Regions from separate parts of the Serratia sp. TSO36 genome, predicted to be linked through region 3. Evidence: predicted binding sites of a transcription regulator. Region 3 holds the regulator's gene; each other region holds the start of a gene.
What was found. Region 3 encodes Fur, which represses iron uptake genes when iron is present. Its sites were predicted from a motif close to ATAATAATGAGAACNACTATCAA; they were not measured.

Region 1 (7,782 bases), on a different contig from region 3:
GTAGAGCATCTCCTTTACACGGAGGGGGTCGGCGGTTCGAGCCCGTCATCACCCACCACTTCTGCGGGTCGTTAGCTCAGTTGGTAGAGCAGTTGACTTTTAATCAATTGGTCGCAGGTTCGAATCCTGCACGACCCACCAATTCAGAGAAAAGCGCCTTTTGGCGCTTTTTTCGTTTCTGCGCCACCCAACTCTGACTTCATCTTCTCGCAGGCATAGTTTACCGAGTCGTGAAGGATGAAGAACCGTAGCGGTTCGAGCATCGCGCAGCGATACGACAACGCGCAGCGTTGCCCGCAGGGTGAGGCCAAAGGCCGAATCAATCCTGCACGACCCACCAATTCAGAGAAAAGCGCCTTTTGGCGCTTTTTTCGTTTCTGCCGATCGATATCCCTTTCTTCTTCATTCACCACGCGCTGAGATACGAATGGTTATCATTTTGCCGGCTTGGATGGTAAATTAGCGGGCATCCACCACGCAGCCAATCCGCCGCCGGATTGATAAGCCTTAGTTCAAGGAAAGAAAGAGCCCGCTCATGACCCTATCCTTACGCCAGCTGTTCATTGCATTTATCGCCACTTCCAGCCTGCTGCTCAGCGGCTGCGGCCCGGACGACCAGAGCGACGGGCAGAAACCGTCCGCCCCCGCTGCCGACAGCAGTTGGCCGCGCACCATCGACAGCGTCAAAGGGAAATTCACGCTGGAAAAACCGCCGCAGCGCATCGTGTCCACCAGCGTCACCATTACCGGCACGCTGCTGGCTATCGACGCCCCGGTGGTCGCCAGCGCCGCCACCAGCCCAAATCCCCTGGTGGCCGATAAGCAAGGCTTCTTTACCCAGTGGAGCGAAGTGGCCAAACAGCGCCACGTCGAACGGCTGTACCAGGTGGAGCCCAATGCCGAAGCCGTCGCCGCCGCCGCACCGGATTTGATCGTCGTCGCCGCCACCGGCGGTGATTCGGCGTTGAAGCTGTATGACCAGCTGTCCGCCATTGCGCCGACGCTGGTGCTCGACTATGGCGACAAGAGCTGGCAGCAGCTGGCCAGCGAGCTCGGCGAGATCACCGGCCATGAAGCCGGCGCCAAACAGGCGGAGGATCGTTTCGAACAGCGCGTGGAGCAAGTGAAGCAGGCGATCGCGCTGCCGCCGCAGCCGACCACTCCGCTGGTGTATGCCGACAACGGCCGCGAGGCCATGCTGTGGACGCCGGGTTCCGCCCAGGGCAAGCTGCTGACGCAGCTCGGCTTCCAGCTGGCCACCCCGCCGGAAAGCGCCAAAGGCAACACCAGCATGGGTAAACGCCATGACATCATCCAGATCTCCGGCGAAAAAATGGCCGAGGGCCTGAACGGCAAAACGCTGATCCTGTTCGCCACCAACGAGCGCAAAGTGCAAGAGGTGCTGACCAACCCGTTCCTCAAACATCTGGAGCCGGTGGAACAGCGGCACGTCTATGCCGTCGGCAACGATACCTTCCGCCTCGATTACTACAGCGCCACCAACATGCTGAACCAAATCGAACGGCTGTTCAAAAAGCCCTGAACCACGCCGTCGGCGGGTCAGCCTCCTGCCGACGTTTGCCATAAACAGGGCAACCGTTCACATTCAATCAATTGAAATATCAATAGTTATTAACATCGTCAACGCACCTGCGCCACCAACCGGCGGGTGCATGCGGGCGTAAACTCGTGCTACTATTAGCGCCCGCATGAACGCAAATAACAATGAGAATAAAAATCATACAGGAGTTACCGGTGTGAACGTACCCACTCCGACTGAGCGGACGCTTTCGTCCGCACCGCACGCAGCTTACGCCAGTGGCTTCAAACGCATCGCCGGGTTCGGTATCGGCTTGGCGCTGTTGCTGCTGTGCATCATTGCCAGCCTGATGCTGGGTTCCAAAGCCATCCCCTTCCACACCGTCTGGCTCAGCCTGCAGGGCGCCGCGAGCGGTTCCGACAGCACCATCATTCTCAACGCCCGGGTGCCCCGTACGCTGGCGGGCATCTTGGCCGGCATGGCGCTCGGCGCCGCCGGCGCGCTGATTCAGGCCTTGACGCGCAATCCGTTGGCCGATCCCGGCGTGCTCGGCATCAACGCCGGTGCCAGCTTCGCCGTGGTCATCGGCATCATGTTTTTCGGCGCCGCCACCACCGAAAGCTATATGGCCTACGCCTTTGTCGGCGCCGCCCTCACCACCCTGCTGGTCTACCTGATCGGCACGCTGGCGGGCGGGCGCATTAACCCGGTGCGGCTGACGCTGGCCGGCGTGGCGATCGGCGCGGTGCTGCTCGGCATCACCACCGGGCTGTCGCTGATCGATCCGCAAACCTTCGACCAACTGCGCTTCTGGCAGGCCGGCACGCTGGATATCCGCACGCTGTCCACGCTGCCGGTCACCGCCCCCGCCATTTTGCTCGGCTGCCTGCTGACGCTGCTCATCGCCCGGCCGCTGAATACCATCGGCATGGGGGAAGATCTGGCTATCGCGCTCGGCGCGCGCGTGGTGCTGACTCAGGTCATCGCGGTGATCGCCATCACGCTGCTGTGCGGCGCGGCAACCGCCACCGTCGGCCCAATCAGCTTTATCGGCCTGATGGTGCCGCACATCGCCCGCTGGTGGGTCGGCCCCGACCAGCGCTGGATCCTGCCCTACTCCATGCTGCTGGCGCCGATTTTACTGCTGTGCGCCGACGTGGTCGGCCGTCTGCTGGCGGCCGGTGAGCTGCGGGTTTCCATCGTGGCGGCCTTCATCGGCGCGCCGGTGCTGATCTGGCTGGTGCGCCGCAAGAAAACGCTGGGGGGGCTGTGATGAGTCTGCCCCACACGTTGCATATCGGCCGCCCGGACGGCGTCATCAACTGGCGCATGCCGCTGCGCCTGCTGCTGGTCAACCTTTCGCTGCTGGCGTTGTGCCTGGCGATGGCCGTTGCCGCGCTGTGCTACGGCACGCTGCAGCTCTCGCTGGAGCAGGTCTTTGCCGCGCTCAGCGGCGAGGCGCCGAAAAATCTGGTCACCGTGGTCACCCAATGGCGCTTGCCACGTATCGCCATGGCGCTGCTGTTAGGTGCCGCGCTCGGCATGAGCGGCGCCATCTTCCAGTCGATTATCCGCAACCCGCTCGGCAGCCCGGACGTGATTGGCTTTAACATGGGGGCTTACACCGGCGCGCTGATCGCCATCACCCTGTTCAACGGCGGCTATTACTACATCGCCGGCGGCGCGCTGGCCGGCGGCATTCTCGCCGCGCTGGCCATCTACCTGCTGGCCTGGCGGCAAGGCATCGCCGGCTTCCGGCTGATCATCGTCGGCATCGCCATCAGCGCGGTATTGGTCTCCACCAATACCTGGCTGATCATCACCGCCTCGCTGGAGCGCGCCATGGACGCCGCCATGTGGCAGGCCGGTTCGCTCAACGGCATGACCTGGCAGAAAGCCCAACCCGCCACGGCGTTCATCGTGCTGGCGGCCGCGGCCGCGCTGCTGATGGGCAAACGGCTGCAGCTGCTGGAAATGGGCGACGATACGGCGCGCGCGCTGGGCGTGAACGCCGAAGGCAGCCGGCTGTGGCTGATGCTGTTCGGCGTCACCCTCACCGCCGCCGTCACCGCCACCGCCGGGCCGATTTCCTTCATCGCGCTGGCGGCGCCGCAGATCGCCCGCCGCCTGGCCGGCCAATCCTCGGTCACCCTGACGTCCTCGGCGCTGATGGGTGCGGCGCTGCTGCTCGGCGCCGACGTAGTGTCCCAACATCTTTTCGCACCGATCCAACTGCCGGTCGGGGTCGTGACCGTCTGCATCGGCGGTCTGTACCTGATTTGGCTGCTCATCCGTGAGGCCCGCAGATAATGAAGAATGACAATGCCATGAGCCACCGCCTGCACGCCTCGCATCTGAAGCTGGGCTACGACAATAAAATCATCGCTGACGATCTGAGCGTGGCGATCCCCGACGGCGCCTTCACGGTGATCGTCGGGCCGAACGCCTGCGGCAAATCGACGCTGTTGCGCGCCCTATGCCGCCTGCTGAAACCCAGCGCCGGCGAGGTGATGCTGGACGGCAAGAACATCAGCAACTTCGCCACCAAGGCGCTGGCGCGCGAGCTTGGGCTGCTGCCGCAAACCTCGATCGCACCGGACAGCATTACCGTGGCGGATCTGGTGTCGCGCGGCCGCTACCCGCACCAGAGCCTGCTGAAACAGTGGACGCAGGCCGACAAACAGGCGGTGGAAGCCGCCATGGCGGCCACCAACGTCGGCCAGCTGGCGGACCGCAGCGTCGACGAGCTGTCCGGCGGGCAGCGCCAGCGCGTCTGGGTGGCGATGGCGTTGGCGCAGCAAACGCCGCTGCTGCTGCTGGATGAACCGACCACCTATCTGGACATCGCGCATCAGATCGAGCTGCTGGATCTGTTCCGCCAGCTCAACCGCGAGCACGGCCAAACCCTCATCGCGGTGCTGCACGATCTCAACCACGCCTGCCGCTATGCCGATCACATCATCGCTATGCGCGACGGCAAGATCGTGGCGGAGGGGAAACCGGCGGAGATCATCACCGCCGAGCTGGTTGAGCGTGTATTCGGCATGCCGTGCATGATCATCGACGATCCGCTGTCCCACACGCCGCTGGTGATCCCGCGCGGCCGCTACCACTGCGACACGCCGCAGGCATGAAAAAGGCCGGGTTAACCCGGCCTTCGTTTATCCATGACTAGGGAGCCAACAGCGCCCGCAATCCGTCGAGCAAACCGCCGCGCCAGCAGACGGCATCATGCCCGCCGGCGAACACGCGATAATCGACCCGATGCCCCGCCTCCACCAGCGCCCGATGCATTTGGCGATTGACCTGATGAATATCCCTCTCCCCTTCACCGGCTTCCTGAAAGACGCGCAGCGGCGTCGCGGCGCACAAGCCCCGCCGCACCTGTTCAGTCAACCAGCCGACGTCGGCGTCATACTCCTCAGCCGGGTTAATCATCGCTTCAATATGCGGCCACCAGAAAGAACCCGACTGGGTCAATACGCAGCCGAAACGCTGCGGCCAATGCAACCCGGCATACAACGCCGCCAACCCGCCGTAACTCTGCCCCGCCACCACCGTGCGCTGCGGATCGTCGCTGTAAGGCGTACGCGCCGCCACCTGCGGCAGCAGCTCCTCTTGCACCGCCCGCCAGAAAGCCGCATTGCAGGCCAATTCTTCCGCACGCCGCGCCATGTCTATCACGTCGATAAACAGATAAAGCGCCGACGGCAGCCTTCCGTTAAGCGTCTCGGCGTCCAGTGCGGAAAAAATCGGTATGCCATGCAGCCAAAATTGCCCGTCCAGCAGTACGACTAACGGGCGGTCTTCCCCTGCGCCGGTGGCGTACAGCCAGATGTTGCGTCGGTTAGCCAATCGTTCGCTGTGCCAAAAGAAGTGCTGCAAACGCCCAGACGCGGCGGGCAATGCTTGCCCGGCGTCCAACGCCCGCCACGCTGATTGATCCGGCGCCGCCGGCAAATGTATCGCAGACAACGGGAAGCCGCGGCTGCTGCAGTGTGGCGCCACCGGATTGAGCGGATCATGGCGCATCAACGGAAACAACGAACACCACCACTGACGCTGCTGCTGCCGACGCTGAGCCGCATCGCCGGTAAAAGCGGGCGGCAGTTGCGCCGTCTCAATGGGTATAAAACTGTAACTGCCTCGCCAATCTTCGCGAACAGTGAACTGCCACCACCAAATATCGCTACCCGGCCGGCGTTCCAGACTCTGTGGCGAAGGGCTGTGATGGTCGGTCACGCAGTTGATATCGACATACACCTTTTTAATCGGCGAGCGCCGTTCATCGCCCCACGGGTCGCGCCAGAAAAAGGTAACGCGCACCTGCGCTGCGGGCAGCGATTCGACGAGCGGCGTTCCCAACTCCGCGACCTGACGCCACCAATCTTCTCCGCCGAGATCGGGCCTTTGCAGCAGGTTGAGCACCAGGCCATCGGCATGAAGCGAATGCATTTTTCCTTTTTCCCCTGTTCACCGCACCCGGCGTTTTTTGTTTTCTTGAATAATGCAAATGGTATTGAGAATCATTTGTATTTTCAATAAAATGTAACCAATTATAAATCAACGCGCCTGAGGTCAACAAGGCCACTTCGAAGCGTGGCTCTGCAAAACGGTAAGCGATTCGTCCACCGTTCATTTATGGCAAGGAACTGCGCAGCCCTTCTCGGCGGCGCCAAATGAAAAAAGACAGCAATAGCTTGATATAAAATTGTTTTTTAAGGGATGAAAAATGTCAGAACACCCCCAAAATACCGCCAATCAACCTCTGCGTCACCCAGTCGCCAAGCTCTTGCTGACCTCAGCCATGCTGCTGGCGCCGGGCGTACAGGCCGGAACCGACAACGTTGAGCGTGATATCACCGTCGTCGCCGGCGCACAGGAAAACGTCACCGCGCCGCTGCAGGGCATCGTCGCCAAAGAAAGCGCGGCGGGAACCAAAAGCGCCGCGCCGTTGGTAAAAACGCCGCAGGCCATCACCGTCGTCACGCGCGATCAAATGGATCAGCAGGATGCGGCTTCCGTCGCCCAGGCGCTGCGATACTCCAGCGGCGTCGTGGCGGAATACCGCGGCACCTCTAACCGCAGCGACGAAGTGATCGTACGCGGCTTTCGTTACGCCCCAAAATATCTGGACGGCCTGAGCTATCAAAGCGGCCAGATCGACCCCTGGCTGCTTGAACGCGTTGAGGTGGTGCGCGGCCCGGCTTCTGTGCTGTACGGCCAGGCCAACCCGGGTGGGCTGGTGGCGATGACCAGCAAGCGGCCCGTCGCCCAGGCTATTCGCAAACTGCAATTGAGCGCGGGCAACCTGCATCAAGGAGAGGCCGCTTTCGACTTCGGCGGCGCATTGGACGAAGATGCCAAACTGCTGTATCGCCTTAACGGCATCGCCGGCACCAAAGAGACCGGTATCAAAGATCACAAGGAAAAACGCTTCGCCATCGCACCGGCGCTGACCTATATCGCCAATGAAGACACGACGTTCACCCTGTTGACCAGCTATCAAAAGGAACCGGAGAACGGCTACCGCAACTTCCTGCCGACCTCCGGCGTGGCGATCAAAAGCAGCGCCGGCTATCTGCCGTATGATTTCAACGTCAGCGATCCCGGTTTCAATCAGGCTCGCCGCGAACAAACCTCGTTCGGCTATATCTTCGAGCACTATATTAACGACGTTTTCTCTTTCCAGCAGAACATGCGTTACACCACGGTGGATGAACGTTACAAATATCTGGTGTTCATGTCGCAAGCCAAAAACAGCACGCTGCTGCAGCGCCGTCCGCAAAAAGATATCGTCAAATCCCATGAGCTGGGGCTGGATAACCAACTGAAAGCGCAATTCAGCACCGGCGACGTCGAGCACAGCGTGTTGACCGGCCTTGACTACAAGTGGAGCAAGGTCAATACCCAAAACTGGCGCGGCGACAGCGCGGGCTATTTCCTCGACTGGACTCGGCCGGTTTACGGCATGCCGGTCAACGAAAGCGCATTGCCGAAGGTCACCGATAACCGCAAGGTGCTGGACCAACTCGGCGTTTATCTACAGGATCAGATGAGCTACGGCGGTTGGAATTTGTTGTTGTCGCTGCGCAACGACTGGACCGAGCTGCGCACTCAGGACATGTTGAGATCCAGCGACAGTCAGCAAAACGACACCAAGCTGACTGGCCGCAGCGGCCTGCTGTACGTCTTTGACAACGGCATTGCCCCGTACATCAGCTACAGCACATCGTTTGAAC
Region 2 (7,782 bases), on a different contig from region 3:
CGGTCTCGGAACGCTGGCGCGCGTCCAGCACCAGGCGGCCTTTCACGTCGCCGGTCTTGGCGTCGATGGCGGTCACCGAGTTATTGACGGTGTTACCGAAGAACAGCGTGCCAGTCTTGGCGTTGACGGCGGCACCGAACGGCTTGATGTCGTTATGGATAATCTGCGTCACGTCCAGCGTGGTCGGATCCAGACGGTAAACGATGCCGCCCTTGTCCAACTTGCGGCTCTGCGACGTCGCCAGGTACAGCGCGTTCTCGCTCGGGCTGTAGGCCATTTCATAGGCGCCCTTGCCAACCGGCTTGCGCAGCACTTCCGGCGCGGTCTGTGCCAGCAGCGTATTGGAGAACAGCAGCGTGGACAGCAGCATCAGCGGGAATGCCGCACGTTTTCCCTTGGTGATCAAAGTATTCATCGAAATCTCCTTATAGAGCCAACGGGGCGGCCGCTCGGCCGCCCTCTCTCGTTATTAAAAATCAGGCTTTCTCTTCGGAAAGCAGCGCCCACCAGCTGTCGATGGTCGGGTTGCGCGCCAGCGCGATAAAGTCGATGTCGCCGCGGATCTTGCGCCAACGGGTCGCCAGCTCCATGATGCGCACCGAATCCAGGCCGTAATCGATCAGGTTCTCATCGTTGCCCATGTCTTCGCTGTCTTCGTCAAGCAGCGGCAGGATCTGCTGACGCAGCGCATCGATGCTGGCGATACCGGCAGCCGGCAACAGAGACGCGGTGGTCACCACCCGGCCGCAGCGGCCGGCGGTGTAACGCAGCGCCATCAGGTGTTCGTCGCGCGAGAAGTCCGCCAGGCCGTCGGCCACCATGAACGGCTGGATGTTGCGCATGAAGGCGTCGATGGCGGTGGTCAGGCAGCCGATGTGCGCATACACGCCGCAGATAATCAGCTGATCGCGGCCGGACTCCTGCAGGATCTCCTGCAGCGGCGAGCGGTGGAAGGCGCTGTAGCGCCATTTCACCAGCACCGTGTCGTCTTCGTCCGGCGCCAGCGCGGCGGTCACCGCCTGCTGCTCGGGGTGTTTGTTCAGGCCCGGCCCCCACATGTCGTTCAACAGCGCGCGATCTTCATCGCTCTGCTGGTTCGGCTGCGCGGTATAGAACACCGGAATGCCCTGCTGTTTGCAGTAGCGGCGCAGGTTGGCGATGTTCTCCACCACCTGTTTAATCAGCGCGCTGTCTTCGCCCCAGAAATTGAGGAAATACTGCTGCATGTCGTGGATCAGCAGCGCGGCGCGCTGCGGTTCTACCTGCCAGGTGACTTTATTTTGCGGCAGTTCGTCCGCCGTCGGCAGCGCGTAGTCATTAAGTTTTGGAATGGCCATCGATTAATCTCCCTGAGCCTGAGTCTGTAGTTGCGCGTCGAGCTGCTGGCGCAGCCGTTTTTTGTCCACTTTGCCGACCGGGGTCAGCGGCAGGCTGTCCACCTGAATAAAGCGATCCGGCAGTTTGAAGTCCGCCACGCCCTGCTCGCGCAGGTGGCGGCGCAGCACCACCGGCTTCAGCGGCGCGTTGGCGATGATATAGGCGCAGCTCTTCTCCCCCATCAGCGCGTCCGGCATCGATACCAGCGCGGCGTTGATCACGTCCGGATGACGCAGCAACAGGTTCTCGATCTCCTCGGCGGCGATCTTCTCCCCGCCGCGGTTGATCTGATCTTTCTGCCGCCCCTGCACGGTGATGTAGCCGTCTTCGCTGATACTGATCAGATCGCCGGAGCAGTAGAAACCGTCGGCGTCGAAGGCGTCGGCGTTGTGCGCCGGGCTCTGGTAGTAACCGCGGAAGGTATAAGGCCCGCGCGTCATCAACCGGCCGACCTCGCCCGCCGGCAATGGATTGCCGTCGTCATCCGCCACCCACACCTCGTCGTCCGGCGACATCGGCCGCCCTTGCGTCGTCAGGATGTGGCGTTCGTCGTCGTCCAGCCGGGTGTAGTTCACCAGCCCTTCTGCCATGCCGAACACCTGCTGCAGTTGGCAGCCGATTTCGTTCTGAATGCGCGCCGCCAGCGTCTCGCCCAATTTGGCGCCGCCCACCTGCAGCAGTTTCAGGCTGGCGAGCTGGGCATTGCCGCCCCACTCTTCGATCGCCTGCAGCCACAGCGTGACCGCCGGCGGTACCAGCGCCGTCACGTTGATTTGGTGCTGTTCGATCAGGCGGAAGCACTGCCCGGCGTCCGGATCGGCGGCGAACACCACCAGCCCGGCGCCATAAAACACGCCCAGCACGCCCGGCGAACTCATCGGGTAGTTGTGCGCCACCGGCAGCGCGCACAGATAGCGGGTCTGCGCGTCGAAACGGCAGATCTCCACGCTGCGGCGAATGCTGTAGTAGTAATCATTGTGGGTGCGCGGGATCAGCTTCGGCGTACCGGTGCTGCCGCCGGAAAGCTGGAAGAACGCCACCTGATCGGCCGCGGAAGGCTGCGCGACGAAACCGTCGCTCGCTTCGTCCAGCCAGGCGGCCAGCGCCAGCTCGCCCTCGGGCTGGCTGCGCAGCGCCACAACCCGCAGCGAAGGATGCGCATCGCGGAAGGCGCTCAGGAATTGATCGTCAGCAAACAGCGCGTGCTGGCGATCGGCGATCAGCAGCGCCGGTTTGATCTGCTCGGCATAGGCGTTCAGCTCGCTGCGCTGATGGCTGAACAGCGCGTTGACCGGCGCCACGCCAATTTTCAGCAGCGCGAAGAACACGATATAGAACTCCGCCACGTTGCCCAGCTGGACCAATGCGGTATCGCCGGATTTTACGCCGCGGCGCAGCAGAGCGGCCGCCAGGCGATCGGAGCGCTGTTGCAACTCGCGGTAGGTCAGGCTGCCCTGGGCGTCGATAATCGCCGGGGCGTCGTTGTTGGCCTGGCGATCGAGGATCTCGGTCAGCGGCTTGTCAGTCCAGTAGCCGCGTTCGCGATAGCGGCTGGCAAACTCCGCCGGCCAGGGGGTAAAGGCAATGCTCATCTTGTCGTTATCCTTGATTCATACCAAAGGCACGCAGAATGGTGCTGAGTTTGGTGCCTGTTTCATGCCATTCAGATTCGGGTGAAGAGTCTTCCACAATGCCGGCGCCGGCGAACAGACGCACCCGGTTGCCGTCAACGGTGCCGCAGCGGATAGTCACTACCCACTCGCCGTTGCCTTCGTCATCGCACCAACCGACGATGCCGCCGAACAGGCCGCGATCGAACGGCTCCAGCTTGCCGATCAGGGCGTGCGCCTCGGCCGTCGGCATGCCGCACAGCGCTGGCGTTGGGTGCAGCAGGCAGGCCAGCGACAGGGCATTTTCGTCTGGAGACGCTGCCTCGCCGTCGATCGGCGTGGAGAGGTGCCACAGCGTGGTGGTGGTCAACAATTCGGGGGTGTGCGGCACGTTCAGGTAGCGGCAGCGGCCGGCCAGCACGTCACGCATGCTTTCGGTGACGATGCGATGCTCGTGGCGATCTTTCGCCGAGGCCATCAGCCGCTCCCCCACTTCGCGATCGCGCTGCGGGTCGGCCTCGCGCCGGGCGGAACCGGCCAGCGGGTTGGAATAGAAACGGCCACCGTCCTGGCGCAACAGCAGCTCCGGGCTGGCGCCCAACAGCGCGCCCTGCTCCAGCGGCACGTGGAAGTGGAAACCGTGCGGGTTTTGGGCGATCACGCGCGCCATCAGCGCATGGCGATCCACCGGCCGGCGCGTTTCGATCTCCAGCAGGCGCGACAAGACCACTTTATCCAGCTCACCGGCCTTCATCGCGTCAACGGCATCGCTGACCATGTTCATGAACGGCTGCTGCTGCGGCAGCTCCGTTATGCCAGCCAGCTCCGGCCCCTCTGCCGCCGGCTGAACGCCGGCCATAAAAGCGGCGCGATCGAACCAGCGGCTCTGCTGCGGAATAAACAGCGCCGAAGGCTGCCGGGTATCGAACGGGATAGCGCCGCACAGCAGCGGATTTTTGATGCCGGCCTGACGAGCCTCGGCAAACGCCTGCCGCACGCTGCGCTGGAACTCGCCGTTCAGGTCGGCGCCGTCCGCGGCCGGCAGGCGAATGCGGCTGAAACATCCGGTGGTGGTCAAGCTGCGGAAAGGGGAGGTAAAGAAGAAGCCCGACGCCGGAGAAAAATCAGCGGCGAACCGGTGTTCTTCGCGCTCCTGCATTTCCTTTCGATTGATGTCGTTCACGGCAGTATCCATCGCTTCGCCCTCAGATTTTGAAGTGATAACCAATATAATAATGATTATCATTTGAGTTAATTCCGCGCTAAATTACTCGCCGATATTTGCCATGTCAATAAACGTAAGCACTTCTTTCATTTCAAAATCATGACATAAACGCTGTGGGTTTTACGCATGCCGATGATAAGCATTGCTATTTGATCCCACAGCGTTGTCTTAACGCGTTCGACTACTTTTCTGTGGCGGGCTGCGGCTCCGGTTTGTGCAGCGTCACCTGGCGTAAACCGGTCATGGCGAACAGCAACAGGATGCCGAGCAGCGCCGCGCCGAAGCCGAAACCGCTGGCGCTCATCGCCGGCAGCATAAAGGCGCCCATCGCCCCCAGCAGCAACGCGCCCAGCGCATCGCCCACCACGTTTTGCGCCGTCCACAGGCCGTTGATGCGGCCGAGGAAGTTATCCGGCGTCAGGCTCTGGATCAGGCCGTATTGCAGCAGCGAGTTCAGCGCGCTCAGGTAGCCGAACGCCACCAGGCACAGCAACGCCAGGCTGTACCACGGCATCAGGCCGAACAGGCCAATGGCGGCGAACGCCGCGATCGCCGTCAGCAGCATCACCCATCCGGGGCGCGCCACGTGCGCCACGCGCCCGCTGGTGAAAGCACCGATGGCGGCGCCGAGCGGCACGGCGGCGTACATATAGCCGAGGTGGGCGGCGTCGATGTGCCAACCTTCCGCCATCGCCGGGTACAGCACGCGCACCGCACTAGCCATGGTCAGCAGCGCGCCGATCAGCGCCACCATGCCGATCACCTTGTTCTGGAACAGGAAGGCGAAACCGCCCGCCAGCGCGCGCAGCGGGTGTTCACGCGGCTGCGGCGGCGGCATCAGCTGCGGCAGGCTCAGCAGCGGCAGCAGCGTCAGCAGGGTGCCGAACGCCGCCAGGCCGTAGTTCCAGGCAATGCCCATATGGGCGATCACCAGGCCGCCGATCGCCGGAGAAAGGATCGAGCCGAAGCGCACCGTCAGCATGCTGATGGCGCCCGCCTGCACGATGTTTTCGCGGCCCACCAGCGCCGGCGTGGCCGCCAGCAGCGCCGTCACCCCCACCGCGCCGAAGAAGCCGTCCCACACCGCCAGCAGATAAATGGCCGCCAGCGAAGGCGACGGCAACAGGGCGTTGAGGCACAGGCCGACGAAGCCGATGCCGCAGGTGGAGCGCGCGAACAGGATCAGTCGGCGCCGCTCATAGCGATCGGCCAATACGCCCCCCATCAGCAGCCCGGCGAACATGCCGCCGCCGGCCAGCGTCACCGCCAGCCCGACCTGCAGGGTGGAACCGGTCAACGCCTGGATCTGCACCGGGATGGCGATCGCCATCAGCCCCAGCGCCACGATGGAAATAAAGCGCGCGCAGAATACCGCGCGGAAAGCCCGGTTGGTTTTCAGCAGGCTAAAATCAAGCAGGATGGAGGGTTTGCTACTCATCGGTTATTCACCACATCGTTAAACGGGGATTCTGCAGTTGCGGGGCGCTATGCTAGCACAGATGGCGAAATCAATAATGATAATAAAACTCATTGATATTCAACCGTGAGCAACCGCAAGAAACGCCGCCACACGCGGGGTCATCCCCGTGCCTGGCGGCGAGATGACGGACGCGATTACAGCGTGCGCAAGATCCGGTTCAGCAGCGGCCCCAGCACTTTGAACGACGCCGGCGAAACGATATCGACATGCGCGCAGTCCAGCTCGTGCGCCTGCAGCGCATCGACGTACTGCGACCAGGTTTGCTGCACGTCCATCCCTTCCTGCAGCGTGCGTTTGGCGACGAACAGCGTCGCCTGGCCGTGGAAACGGGCGGTACGCGTGTGCGACAACAACCGCACCGAGTCGGCGTAGTTGGCTTCAATGCTGTCGAACATCGCGGTGCGCGTCTCGCCCAGCGCCGGATCGAGCGTATCCTGCGACACCGCCAGGAACTGCTCGCGCTCGCGCTGCACCTCCTTCAACACGTTGTCGTCCAGCATCACGTCCCAGTTTTGGGTCTCCGGCGGATAGGTATCCAGCAGGCCGAGGAACGCCACCTGCTCGCCGCGCGCCTGCAGCCGGGCGGCGATGCCCTGCGCCAGCGTGCCGCCCAGCGAGTAGCCGATGAAGTGGTACGGCCCATGCGGCTGTACCTGCAACACCGTCTGCAGGTGGGCATCCACCACCTGATCCATATCTTCGCTCAGTGCCAGCGGGCCGTCCGGCCGCGGCGACTGGATACCGACCAGCGACCAGTGCTGATCGAGATAGCGCGGCAATACGCTGAACTGCCAAGAGAAACCGGACGCCGGGTGCAGACAGAACAGCGTCGGCCCCTCGGTGACGCGCAGCGGCAATACGCTGTCGAAGCCGCTGCGATCGGCCTCTTCCTGCGTGCGATCTTCCGCTAACAAGACAGCCAGCTGCTCGACGCGCGACGCCACCATTACCTGGCCGACGGACACCGCCTTGCCCAGATCGCGGCGCAGCTCCGCCGCCAGCCGCATCGCCAGCAGCGAATGGCCGCCGAGCGCGAAGAAATCGTCATCGGCGAACACCTGCTCGCGCTGCAGCAATCGGGCAAATACCGCCGCGATCTCGCTTTCCAGCCCGGCCTGCGGCGGCCGCCCAGCCTTGCGCTCGCCGCCCTGCGGCTGCGGCAAGGCCTTGCGATCCAGCTTGCCGTTGGCGCTCAGCGGCAAATCGCTCATTTCCACCAGCGCCACCGGCACCATGTGCGGCGGCAGCCGGTCGGCCAGCGCCGCGCGCAGGGCTTCCGCATCCCAGCTCGCGCCAGGCTGCATCACCAGATAGCCCACCAGCTGGCGCGCATCGCCGCCGGCGTCCACCGGCGTGCCCTGCAGCACCAGCGCGTGCGTCACCGCCTGGCGCACGCCCGGCAGCGACAGCAAGGCGTGGTCGATTTCGCTCAGCTCGATCCGCTGCCCGCGGATCTTCAGCTGATCGTCGCTGCGGCCCAAATATTCCACCGCGCCGTCCGGCAGCCAGCGCGCCACGTCGCCGGTGCGGTACATGCGCCCGCCCTCGCCGAACGGATCGGCGACAAAGCGGCTGGCGGTCAGATCCGGCCGGCCAAGGTAGCCGTGCGCCAGCTGCACGCCGGTCAGATACAGATCGCCCGCCACGCCCGGCGGCACCGGCCGCAGGCGCGCGTCAAGAATGCGCAGCCCCGTGTTCCACACCGGCAGGCCGATCGGCACGTTGGCGCCGGTCACCTTCGCCAGCGCGTCGCCGTAGGCCGGATGCCAGGTCACGTCCACCGCCGCTTCGGTCGGGCCGTAGAGGTTGTGCAGCGGCACCGCCGTGCGGCTTTGCCACAGGCGGCACAGCTCCGCCGGCAGCGCTTCGCCGCTGCAGAACACCTGGCGCAGCTCGGCGCAGCTCGCCACCGCCGCGTCGTCGTCCAGAGCGGCAACGAAAGCCGCCAGCATCGACGGCACGAAGTGCAGCGTGGTAATGCGGTGCTGCGCGATCAGCTGTTGCAGCTGCTGCGGATCGCGGTGCGCCTCCGGCGGCGCCATCACCAGCCGGGCGCCAACCATCAGCGGCCAGAAGAATTCCCACACCGA
Region 3 (7,782 bases):
CCAGTTCCCGCAGGCTCGCGCGCACGTCGTCGCCGGCACCGGCCATTGGGTGCACGCCGAAAAACCGGAAGCGGTGCTGCGCGCCATCCACCGTTTCCTCGACGAAGCCTGAAAAACACGCTTTCCTGGCGAAAAAACGCGCTAAAGATAACGGCTTAGCGCGTTTAGCCCGCAGTTAGGCATTGTCGCCGCTCCATCTGCTGGGGTAATATGGCGCGCTATAATTTTGCCGCCGCGCCAGCGCGTTCGCGAACGCCGGTTCGGGGGTGAATTTGGGTTAGGGTTTATTGGCCCGAAGTGTGTTAACCGATGCCTCCGGAAGCGTGCGAGCGCTTTTTGATGCAAACTCCCTTGCAGTACCGCTACCTATGGCAAAAGAACAAACGGATCGCACGACGCTGGATCTGTTCGCAGATGAACGCCGTCCGGGGCGCCCGAAAACCAACCCGCTCTCCCGCGATGAACAGCTTAGAATCAATAAGCGCAATCAGTTACGGCGCGATAAAGTGCGTGGATTGCGGCGCGTAGAGCTGAAAATCAACGCGGATGCGGTGGACGCCCTGAACAAACTGGCGGAACAGCGCAACATCAGCCGCAGCGAACTCATCGAGCAGATGCTGTTGGCACAACTGGCGGAAGAACAGCCGGAACATTGATCTCTTCGGCCGCACGCGCGGCGCGGCGTTAAGGACAACGCCGGATCGACCACGCTTTTCTTCATTCTCCGGCATCGCATAAATGCGATAAAACCCCGGCGCCACTTTCTGGCATGATACGCATTTACCGGCTAGAGACTGCGCCTGTCGGCGCCCGCCCCGGAGGCGAAAGGCTCTTGCCATGGCATCATTTTAATCGGCGTCAGCGGCGGCAGTGCCGGCGTCGAGTAATGCAATTACTTGAATTTAAAGGTTATACGCGATATGGCTACTGTAGGCATTTTCTTTGGCAGCGACACTGGCAATACCGAAAACATTGCCAAAATGATCCAGAAAATTCTCCAGAAACAGTTTGGCGACGACGTCTCTGAAGTGCATGACATCGCTAAAAGCAGCAAAGAAGACCTGGAAGGGTTCGATATCCTGCTGCTGGGTATCCCGACCTGGTACTACGGTGAAGCGCAGTGTGACTGGGATGATTTCTTCCCGACGCTGGAAGAAGTCGACTTCAACGGCAAACTGGTGGCGCTGTTCGGCTGCGGCGACCAGGAAGACTACGCGGAATACTTCTGTGACGCGATGGGCACCATCCGCGACATCATCGAACCGCGCGGCGCGGCCATCGTGGGCCACTGGCCGACCAAAGGCTACCACTTCGAGGCCTCCAAAGGCCTGGCGGACGACAATCACTTCATCGGTCTGGCGATCGACGAAGATCGTCAGCCGGAGCTGACCAACGAGCGCGTGGACGCCTGGGTCAAACAGATCGTCGAAGAGCTGAGCCTGGCCGATATCGTCGGCTAAGCCCCGGCACTGGCGAAAGGTTGAACAAAGGCCCTGTAAAGTGCATAGTGTGCCCACAGGGCCGTCATCGGCAGCAGGGATTGCTGCGATAGAAGCTACAGATTTGTAACTTCCCACCCCGTCACGGTAGACTGAGATATCGGTTTATCCCATCCATCAAGGCGTTGCATGCAAAACATGCAATAGTGCAATTATATCTTTGTTAACAACCGGCGGTTTCTATTTAGTACAACCGGTTCTATAATGAGACGCATTAACTCTTTGTGCCGACCGATGCCACAGGCGAGTACGCCTCAACTTGATTAGCATAGTAACAGGACTGAATTCGCATGACCGACAACAACATCGCACTGAAGAAGGCCGGCTTAAAAGTCACGCTTCCGCGACTCAAAATCCTGGAAGTACTGCAAAATCCGGAATGCCATCACGTCAGTGCGGAAGATTTGTACAAAAAACTGATTGATATGGGCGAAGAGATCGGGCTGGCAACGGTTTATCGCGTACTGAACCAGTTTGACGATGCGGGCATTGTGACACGTCACAATTTCGAAGGCGGCAAGTCCGTGTTCGAGCTGACCCAACAGCATCACCACGATCACCTGATTTGCCTGGACTGCGGCAAAGTGATCGAATTCAGCGACGAATCCATCGAAGTTCGCCAGCGTGATATCGCCAAGCAGCACGGCATCAAGCTCACCAACCACAGCCTGTACCTGTACGGCCACTGCGAAACCGGTGACTGTCGTGAAGACGAAACGCTGCACGACAAGAAATAAGCCTGACCGGCTATGAAAAACCGCCTCACACCGAGGCGGTTTTTTTATGCCCGCCGTGCAACGGGCAAAAAAATCCCCGGACAAGCCGGGGAAAATCATGTCATGAAATATCACAATTGCAGCGGCACTGCGACTCCACGTACTACTCTCACTTCAACGTCCGCCCCGCGCCGACACGCGCGAAGGCAGATGCATTCCCCCTTCGTTATACGGCCTGCCGCCGGGGCAGCAGGCCGTTGCACTGGGCTTAAACCTTCTCGGCACGGCTGTAGCGTTTACCGTCCGGGCTGACCGAACGCACCTGAACGTCACCGGAAACCGCCGGTTTGGCCTTGGCGTCATAGCGCTGCCACTGCTTGCCGCCGTCGGTGGAATACTCGATGCCCAATCCCGGCAGCGCGATATTCGCCTCCAGCTTGCCGCCCGCTACGCGCGCGCCCGGCACCGGCAGACGGTAAGCGACGCCGCCTTTGTCCAGCTTGGCCAGTTCACGCTGGCCCAGAATATTGGCGAAGCGCAGCCAGTCTTTCTCCAGCGCCTTGGTATCGACAAAGTGGGTTTCCCCGCCTTTGTATTCGCGGCCGGCGCGATAGTCCTGCTCCCAACCGGCGCGGTACCAGGCGCGTTCCGCCACCGACAGCGCGCGTGGGAAGATCATGTATTCCATCTGCGGATCGGTGCGCTGGGTTTCGCTCCACAGCTGAGCGGACAGCCCGTAGGCGCCCGGCCACGGCTTGTCGCTCTTGGCGCTGAAGGGGTTGCCGTCGCGGTCGACCGAGGTTTCCGCGTTCTGCGGCATGTTGTCCGGCGCGAAGCTGAACACCTTGCGCTCGTCGCTGAAGCGGGTGCCCCAGTAGTAACCTCGCTCGTCCGGGTTCACCTCATAAGGGAAGTCCATATAGACGTAGTCCGGGTTGGAAACCACCACTTCATACCCTTTGTTGGCCCAGTCGTTGACGCTATCGAAACCGCCCCAGTACAGGGTATCCCAGAAGTTGACGCCCACGCGCGAGGTGGCGAACGCCTTCGCGCTCTCGGCGTCTTTCAGGCCGTCCTGCCAGGCCTGCATTCTGTCGATGCCGTGCGCCTTCACCAGCTTGCTGACCTCTTGGCCGAAGTAGCTCGGCAGGTGCTCCATGTCGGCCACCTTGCCTTCTTTGATCATCGTCTGGCACACCTGCGACTTGGCCCACGGCTTGTCTTCGTTGCTCTGATCGATGATGCCTTTGCCCGGTTCCGGTTTCGCCTTGTCGGTGTAGCCGGCGCCCAGGCGAATGTTTTTCGCTTCGTCGCCGCCGAAGTGCCAGGTCTTGATCGGCTGGCCGGCTTCTTTATGCATCTGGGCGATCTCGCCGATCACCTTGTCGACAAAGCGCTGGGAAGAGTCCAGGCACGGGTTCAGGTAGCTCTGGCGGTTAAAGAACTGCACGGAGGTGGTGTTGGAGGTATCGGTCGGATCCACCAGGCGGAATTCGTTGGCCTCCTGCTCTTTCCCGGCGGCATGCAGCTTTTTATAGCGCGCTTCCATCGAGACCACCGCGGCGCGGGCGTGCGCCGGCATGTCGATCTCCGGGATCACTTCAATCTGGCGCGCCTGGGCGTATTTGATGATGTCGATATAGTCCTGACGGCTGAAGAAGCCGCCGTAGACGTCCGGCCCCTGGCCGTACTGCGGCAGCAGGCAGGTGGTTTCGCTCAGATCGTGGCAGCGCTGGCCGCCGACGTCCGTCAGCTCAGGCAAACCGGGGATCTCGATGCGCCAGCCTTCGTCATCGCTCAGGTGGAAGTGGAATTTGTTGAGCTTGTAGGCCGCCATCTGATCCAGCAGGCGCAGCACCGCGTCCTTCTTATGGAAGTTGCGCGCCACGTCGAGGAAAATGCCGCGATACTCGAAGCGCGGCGCATCGCTGGCGTCCAGCGTGGCGATCTTGCCGCTGCCGTCGCTCGGCACTAACGACAGGATCGACTGCAGCCCGTAGAACACCCCGGCCTGATCGAAACCGATCACTCGCGCCTCTTTCTTGCCGATTTTCAACTCATAGGCGCCTGACACCGCCATCGCGCCTTTAAACTTGCCCGGCTGAATGTCGGTCTTGATCGGATAGCCGTTGGCCTGAACCGGCACGCCCAGCAGCGCAAAGCGCTGGTTGACGGCGTCCGCCGCCGGCTTGACCAGCGTGCTCAGATCCGGTGCCACGCCGTTACGCAGATCGGCGTCCTGCGCGTGTACTTTCACCTGCATCGGCGTCGGCACGATCTGGCCGCGCAGCGCGCCGGCAGGCAGCGTCTGCAGATCGGCATTGCTGACAAAGCGCGAAGCCGGCGTCATCAGAATGTTTTTGTCGTCCTTGGTGCGCTTCCACTGGTCGCCGGTGAACGGCGCCACGAACTGATCCAGATTTTCGGTATCGGTATTCGCCAGCATTTTCGGCTTGGCGTCGCCGGACGTGGCATACCAGCGCGGCAGGAAGTCGTTTCTGAACAGCTGCCAGTATTCGGCCACCACTGGAATTTCCACCGCCTTACCGGCCGGGAAACCGCTGAATTTGGCGGTCGGCTCCAGCTTGTACAGATCGCCGGTGAGGTGAGCTATCTTGAACTGATCGTTGTCCACCCGCAGGGTCTGGCGCGGGCTGTGGAAATAGATGACCCAGTCTTTGCCGTCGATTGCCTGGCCGTCGTTGCTGAGGGTGAACAACACCCGGTTGCAAGAAGCCCAGTCGGCGCCCAGCGCCGCGCAATCCACGCCGTTTTCGCCGGCGCGGTTATCCAGCATTTTTACGTTCAGCTTCAGCTGACTCAGTTGATCCACCAGTTGTTGATCGGCCATGGCGTTTCCCATGCCGCCCAGGAATCCCATCGTTGCCGTCAAAGCGGCTAATGCGCTCAGTTTGAATGCGTTCATGTTCTTGTCCTTCTTAATTATTGTTATCGCGAATTTCTTGCCACAGCTTGCCGCACTTGGCGTCGTAAGCCTGACCATTGCCGCTGTGAACCGCCATAATGCAGTTCTGATAATCCATCACCCGCACCGTTTCCTGCGCGGCGAACTGCTGGTGCTGCTTCTCTTGCTTCAGCACGTTCAGCACCGCCTTGCAGGGCTGCAGACGCTCCGGCGAACCTTCGGCGGTGTTGATGCAGGCGCTGTAAGCCTGCTTCAATTTGGCGTCTTCCGGCGGCGCGGCGGGTTGCGCACAGGCGCTCAAGGCCGCGGCGGCCGCCAACATCAGCATGATTTTTTTCATCGTTGAATTCCCTTAACTGCCCCCGGCGGCGAGGCCGGGGAACGCATCAGAAGATGGTGAATGGCGCGATGACCATGAACTTGACGTCTTTCTCGTCCTGGAAGATGTTGCCGTAACCGCCGCCCCAGCTCGGGATGTTGGTGTGGTTGTCATACTGGGTGTAGTGCAGCTTGATCAGCGTGCCCTTGGCGCGCCCTTCCTGGATGGTGTACATCGCGTCCAGGCTCCAGGCGCTCTCTTTCAGGCGCTGGGTCTGATCGTAGATCGGGTTGGTGCTCGGCTTGGCGTCCCAGGCGTAAACGTAGGAGCCGCCGACCGCCATGCCCGGCAGGTTCCAGTTACTGAGGTCATACATCACGCCGGCGTACACCGCTTTCTCGCCGTTGGCGTTAAAGTCGGAGCGGTTATCCCACCACACGTCCAAGCGGCCGTTGGACGAGGCGTAGGTTGGGGTCATGCGCTGCAGGAAGAAGCCCTGGTTGCCTTCCGCCTTGACCATGGTGCCTTCCAGACGCCAGTTGAACTGCCCGGTGGTGTAACCGAAGGTCAGCGCCTGCAGCCAGGCCAGGCCGTCGTAGATGCTGTTCGGATCGTTCTTGTCGCTGATGCGGTCTTCCGCACCGTAGAACTGGTAACTGGTGGTCAGCGGGTTGCCCAGCAGATCGAATTTGTAAGACGCTTTAGAGAAGTATTGATTCACGTATCCCTGCGCCTGGCCGAAGGCGGCTTCCAGCACCAGATCGTTTTTGAAATCGTACTTGGCGCCCAGCGAGTGCAGGTAGGAGACGCGGGTTTTCCTGTCGTTCTGGCGGAAGTCGTCCACCTCGATATGCCACGGTGCCTTGTATTTGTCGGCCCACATGTAGGAGAAGCTCAACGCGCCGGCATCGCCGTAGTCGAACTTGGCGCCGGCTTCGGCCCCCTGATAGGTGCCCGGCATAAAGCTCCAGTGTGGCGCCAGCAGGGTTTGGCCGCTCGGCTGAATATAGCCGGCGCGCGCCCAGACCGGGCCGTATTTGAATTTGGCGGCGGCTTTGTACAGGCTGATGCCGCCCTTGTCACCGGAATAGTCTTCGTCGTAGGTCCGGTTTTTCGAGGAAAACGCGATCTCGTTCGGGTGGCCGCTGGCGCTGGATTCCGCCAGCTCGATGGCGGTGAAGGCACCGACGTCCAGACCGAACATATCCCAGGCGTAGCCCGAAGCGAAATCCAGGCTCAGGTTGGCGGTGGAGTGCGACAGGTTGGTGGTATATTGGTTGTAATCCTTGCTGTCCGGATTGAGATCTTTACGGTCGCGCTCACGTTGCCAGTAATAGATGCCGCCGGTCAGCGTGGAATCATCGATAAACCCTGCGGCTTTCGCCTCAGGCGCCATGGCAAACCCTGTTCCCAACAGCGCGCCCGCGACTGCGAGCGCCAGCGTTTTACGCTGAGCACCGTGCGTACCCATATTGAAATTCCTCTTTGACTTAACTTAAAAGTTGCAGCCGCCTGTGTTCACCACTGCCCTGCACGACTGCCAATAAAAAACCCGAACGGGTAAAAAATATTGCCGACGAGATGTTATTCCCACAGCACTAATTGCTACAGACAGACTATTTTTCGCGACGCGAATTATCAAATGAAAAATGCGGGAGATTTGTCAAAGTATGACAAGGAGCACATATCAGTGAGATTTTGTTACGCCGGTGATCATGGAAGGTGTCGAATAAAAAATTCAATTAAATCAGAATAAATTGAGATACAGGGTCAACCAGAGACGATTAATGGTTTCAGCCTGACTAAATCCGTCAGTCAGACAATAAAAACTGAGAGCGCTCTCTAAATGAAATTAATTCGCATCACGAATATATAAGAAAAAATGAAGACTAATAGGACCAATATAAGAGAACTAATGGGTTAATCCGTCGCTATTAATTAAACGCATCCCGGATAAAATGAGAGAGGAATAGATCGCGAGCTGAGCGCAGGCATAAAAAAGCGCGGCTTAAAGCCGCGCTGATTCATTAATTTTCGAGGTGAATAAGATTAGCCTTCGATTTTCGCCCAGGTGTCACGCAGGCCGACGGTGCGGTTAAACACCAGATGCTCGGCCGACGAGTGACGGCTGTCGGCGCAGAAGTAACCTTCACGCTCGAACTGATAGGCTTTCTCCGGCTGTGCGGCCGCCAGGCTCGGCTCAACGAAGCCGTGCTTGATGACCAGCGATTCCGGGTTGATGGTGGAGAGGAAATCCTCCGCCGCGCCCGGATTAGGCACGCTGAACAGGCGATCGTACAGGCGAATTTCCGCCGGCAGCGC

Region 1: a site for Fur is predicted at 1,720-1,742, ahead of fepD (Fe(3+)-siderophore ABC transporter permease). Genes of this name have one in related genera too.
Region 2: a site for Fur is predicted at 5,727-5,749, ahead of entS (enterobactin transporter EntS). Genes of this name have one in related genera too.

What each region holds. Positions count from the first base shown of each region.
Region 1 covers NZ_JBJZOU010000021.1:124,979-132,760, forward strand. The annotation lists tRNA gene ACK3CV_RS18130 (tRNA-Val) at 1-58, shown strand, start outside; tRNA gene ACK3CV_RS18135 (tRNA-Lys) at 66-141, shown strand; RNA gene ACK3CV_RS18140 (RtT sRNA) at 217-340, shown strand; gene fepB (Fe2+-enterobactin ABC transporter substrate-binding protein) at 536-1,543, shown strand; gene fepD (Fe(3+)-siderophore ABC transporter permease) at 1,758-2,813, shown strand; gene fepG (iron-enterobactin ABC transporter permease) at 2,813-3,850, shown strand; gene ACK3CV_RS18160 (ABC transporter ATP-binding protein) at 3,868-4,674, shown strand; gene fes (enterochelin esterase) at 4,712-5,995, opposite strand; gene ACK3CV_RS18170 (TonB-dependent siderophore receptor) at 6,273-7,782, shown strand, end outside.
Region 2 covers NZ_JBJZOU010000004.1:28,903-36,684, reverse strand. The annotation lists gene yncE (7-bladed beta-propeller protein YncE) at 1-370, opposite strand, end outside; gene ACK3CV_RS01910 (isochorismatase) at 477-1,337, opposite strand; gene ACK3CV_RS01905 ((2,3-dihydroxybenzoyl)adenylate synthase) at 1,341-2,969, opposite strand; gene ACK3CV_RS01900 (isochorismate synthase) at 2,977-4,182, opposite strand; gene entS (enterobactin transporter EntS) at 4,394-5,650, opposite strand; gene ACK3CV_RS01890 (enterobactin synthase subunit F) at 5,827-7,782, opposite strand, start outside.
Region 3 covers NZ_JBJZOU010000009.1:245,027-252,808, reverse strand. The annotation lists gene ybfF (esterase) at 1-112, shown strand, start outside; gene ybfE (LexA regulated protein) at 369-656, shown strand; gene fldA (flavodoxin FldA) at 921-1,460, shown strand; gene fur (ferric iron uptake transcriptional regulator) at 1,790-2,236, shown strand; gene ACK3CV_RS06500 (beta-N-acetylhexosaminidase) at 2,484-5,141, opposite strand; gene chiQ (ChiQ/YbfN family lipoprotein) at 5,155-5,481, opposite strand; gene chiP (chitoporin ChiP) at 5,528-6,931, opposite strand; gene glnS (glutamine--tRNA ligase) at 7,510-7,782, opposite strand, start outside.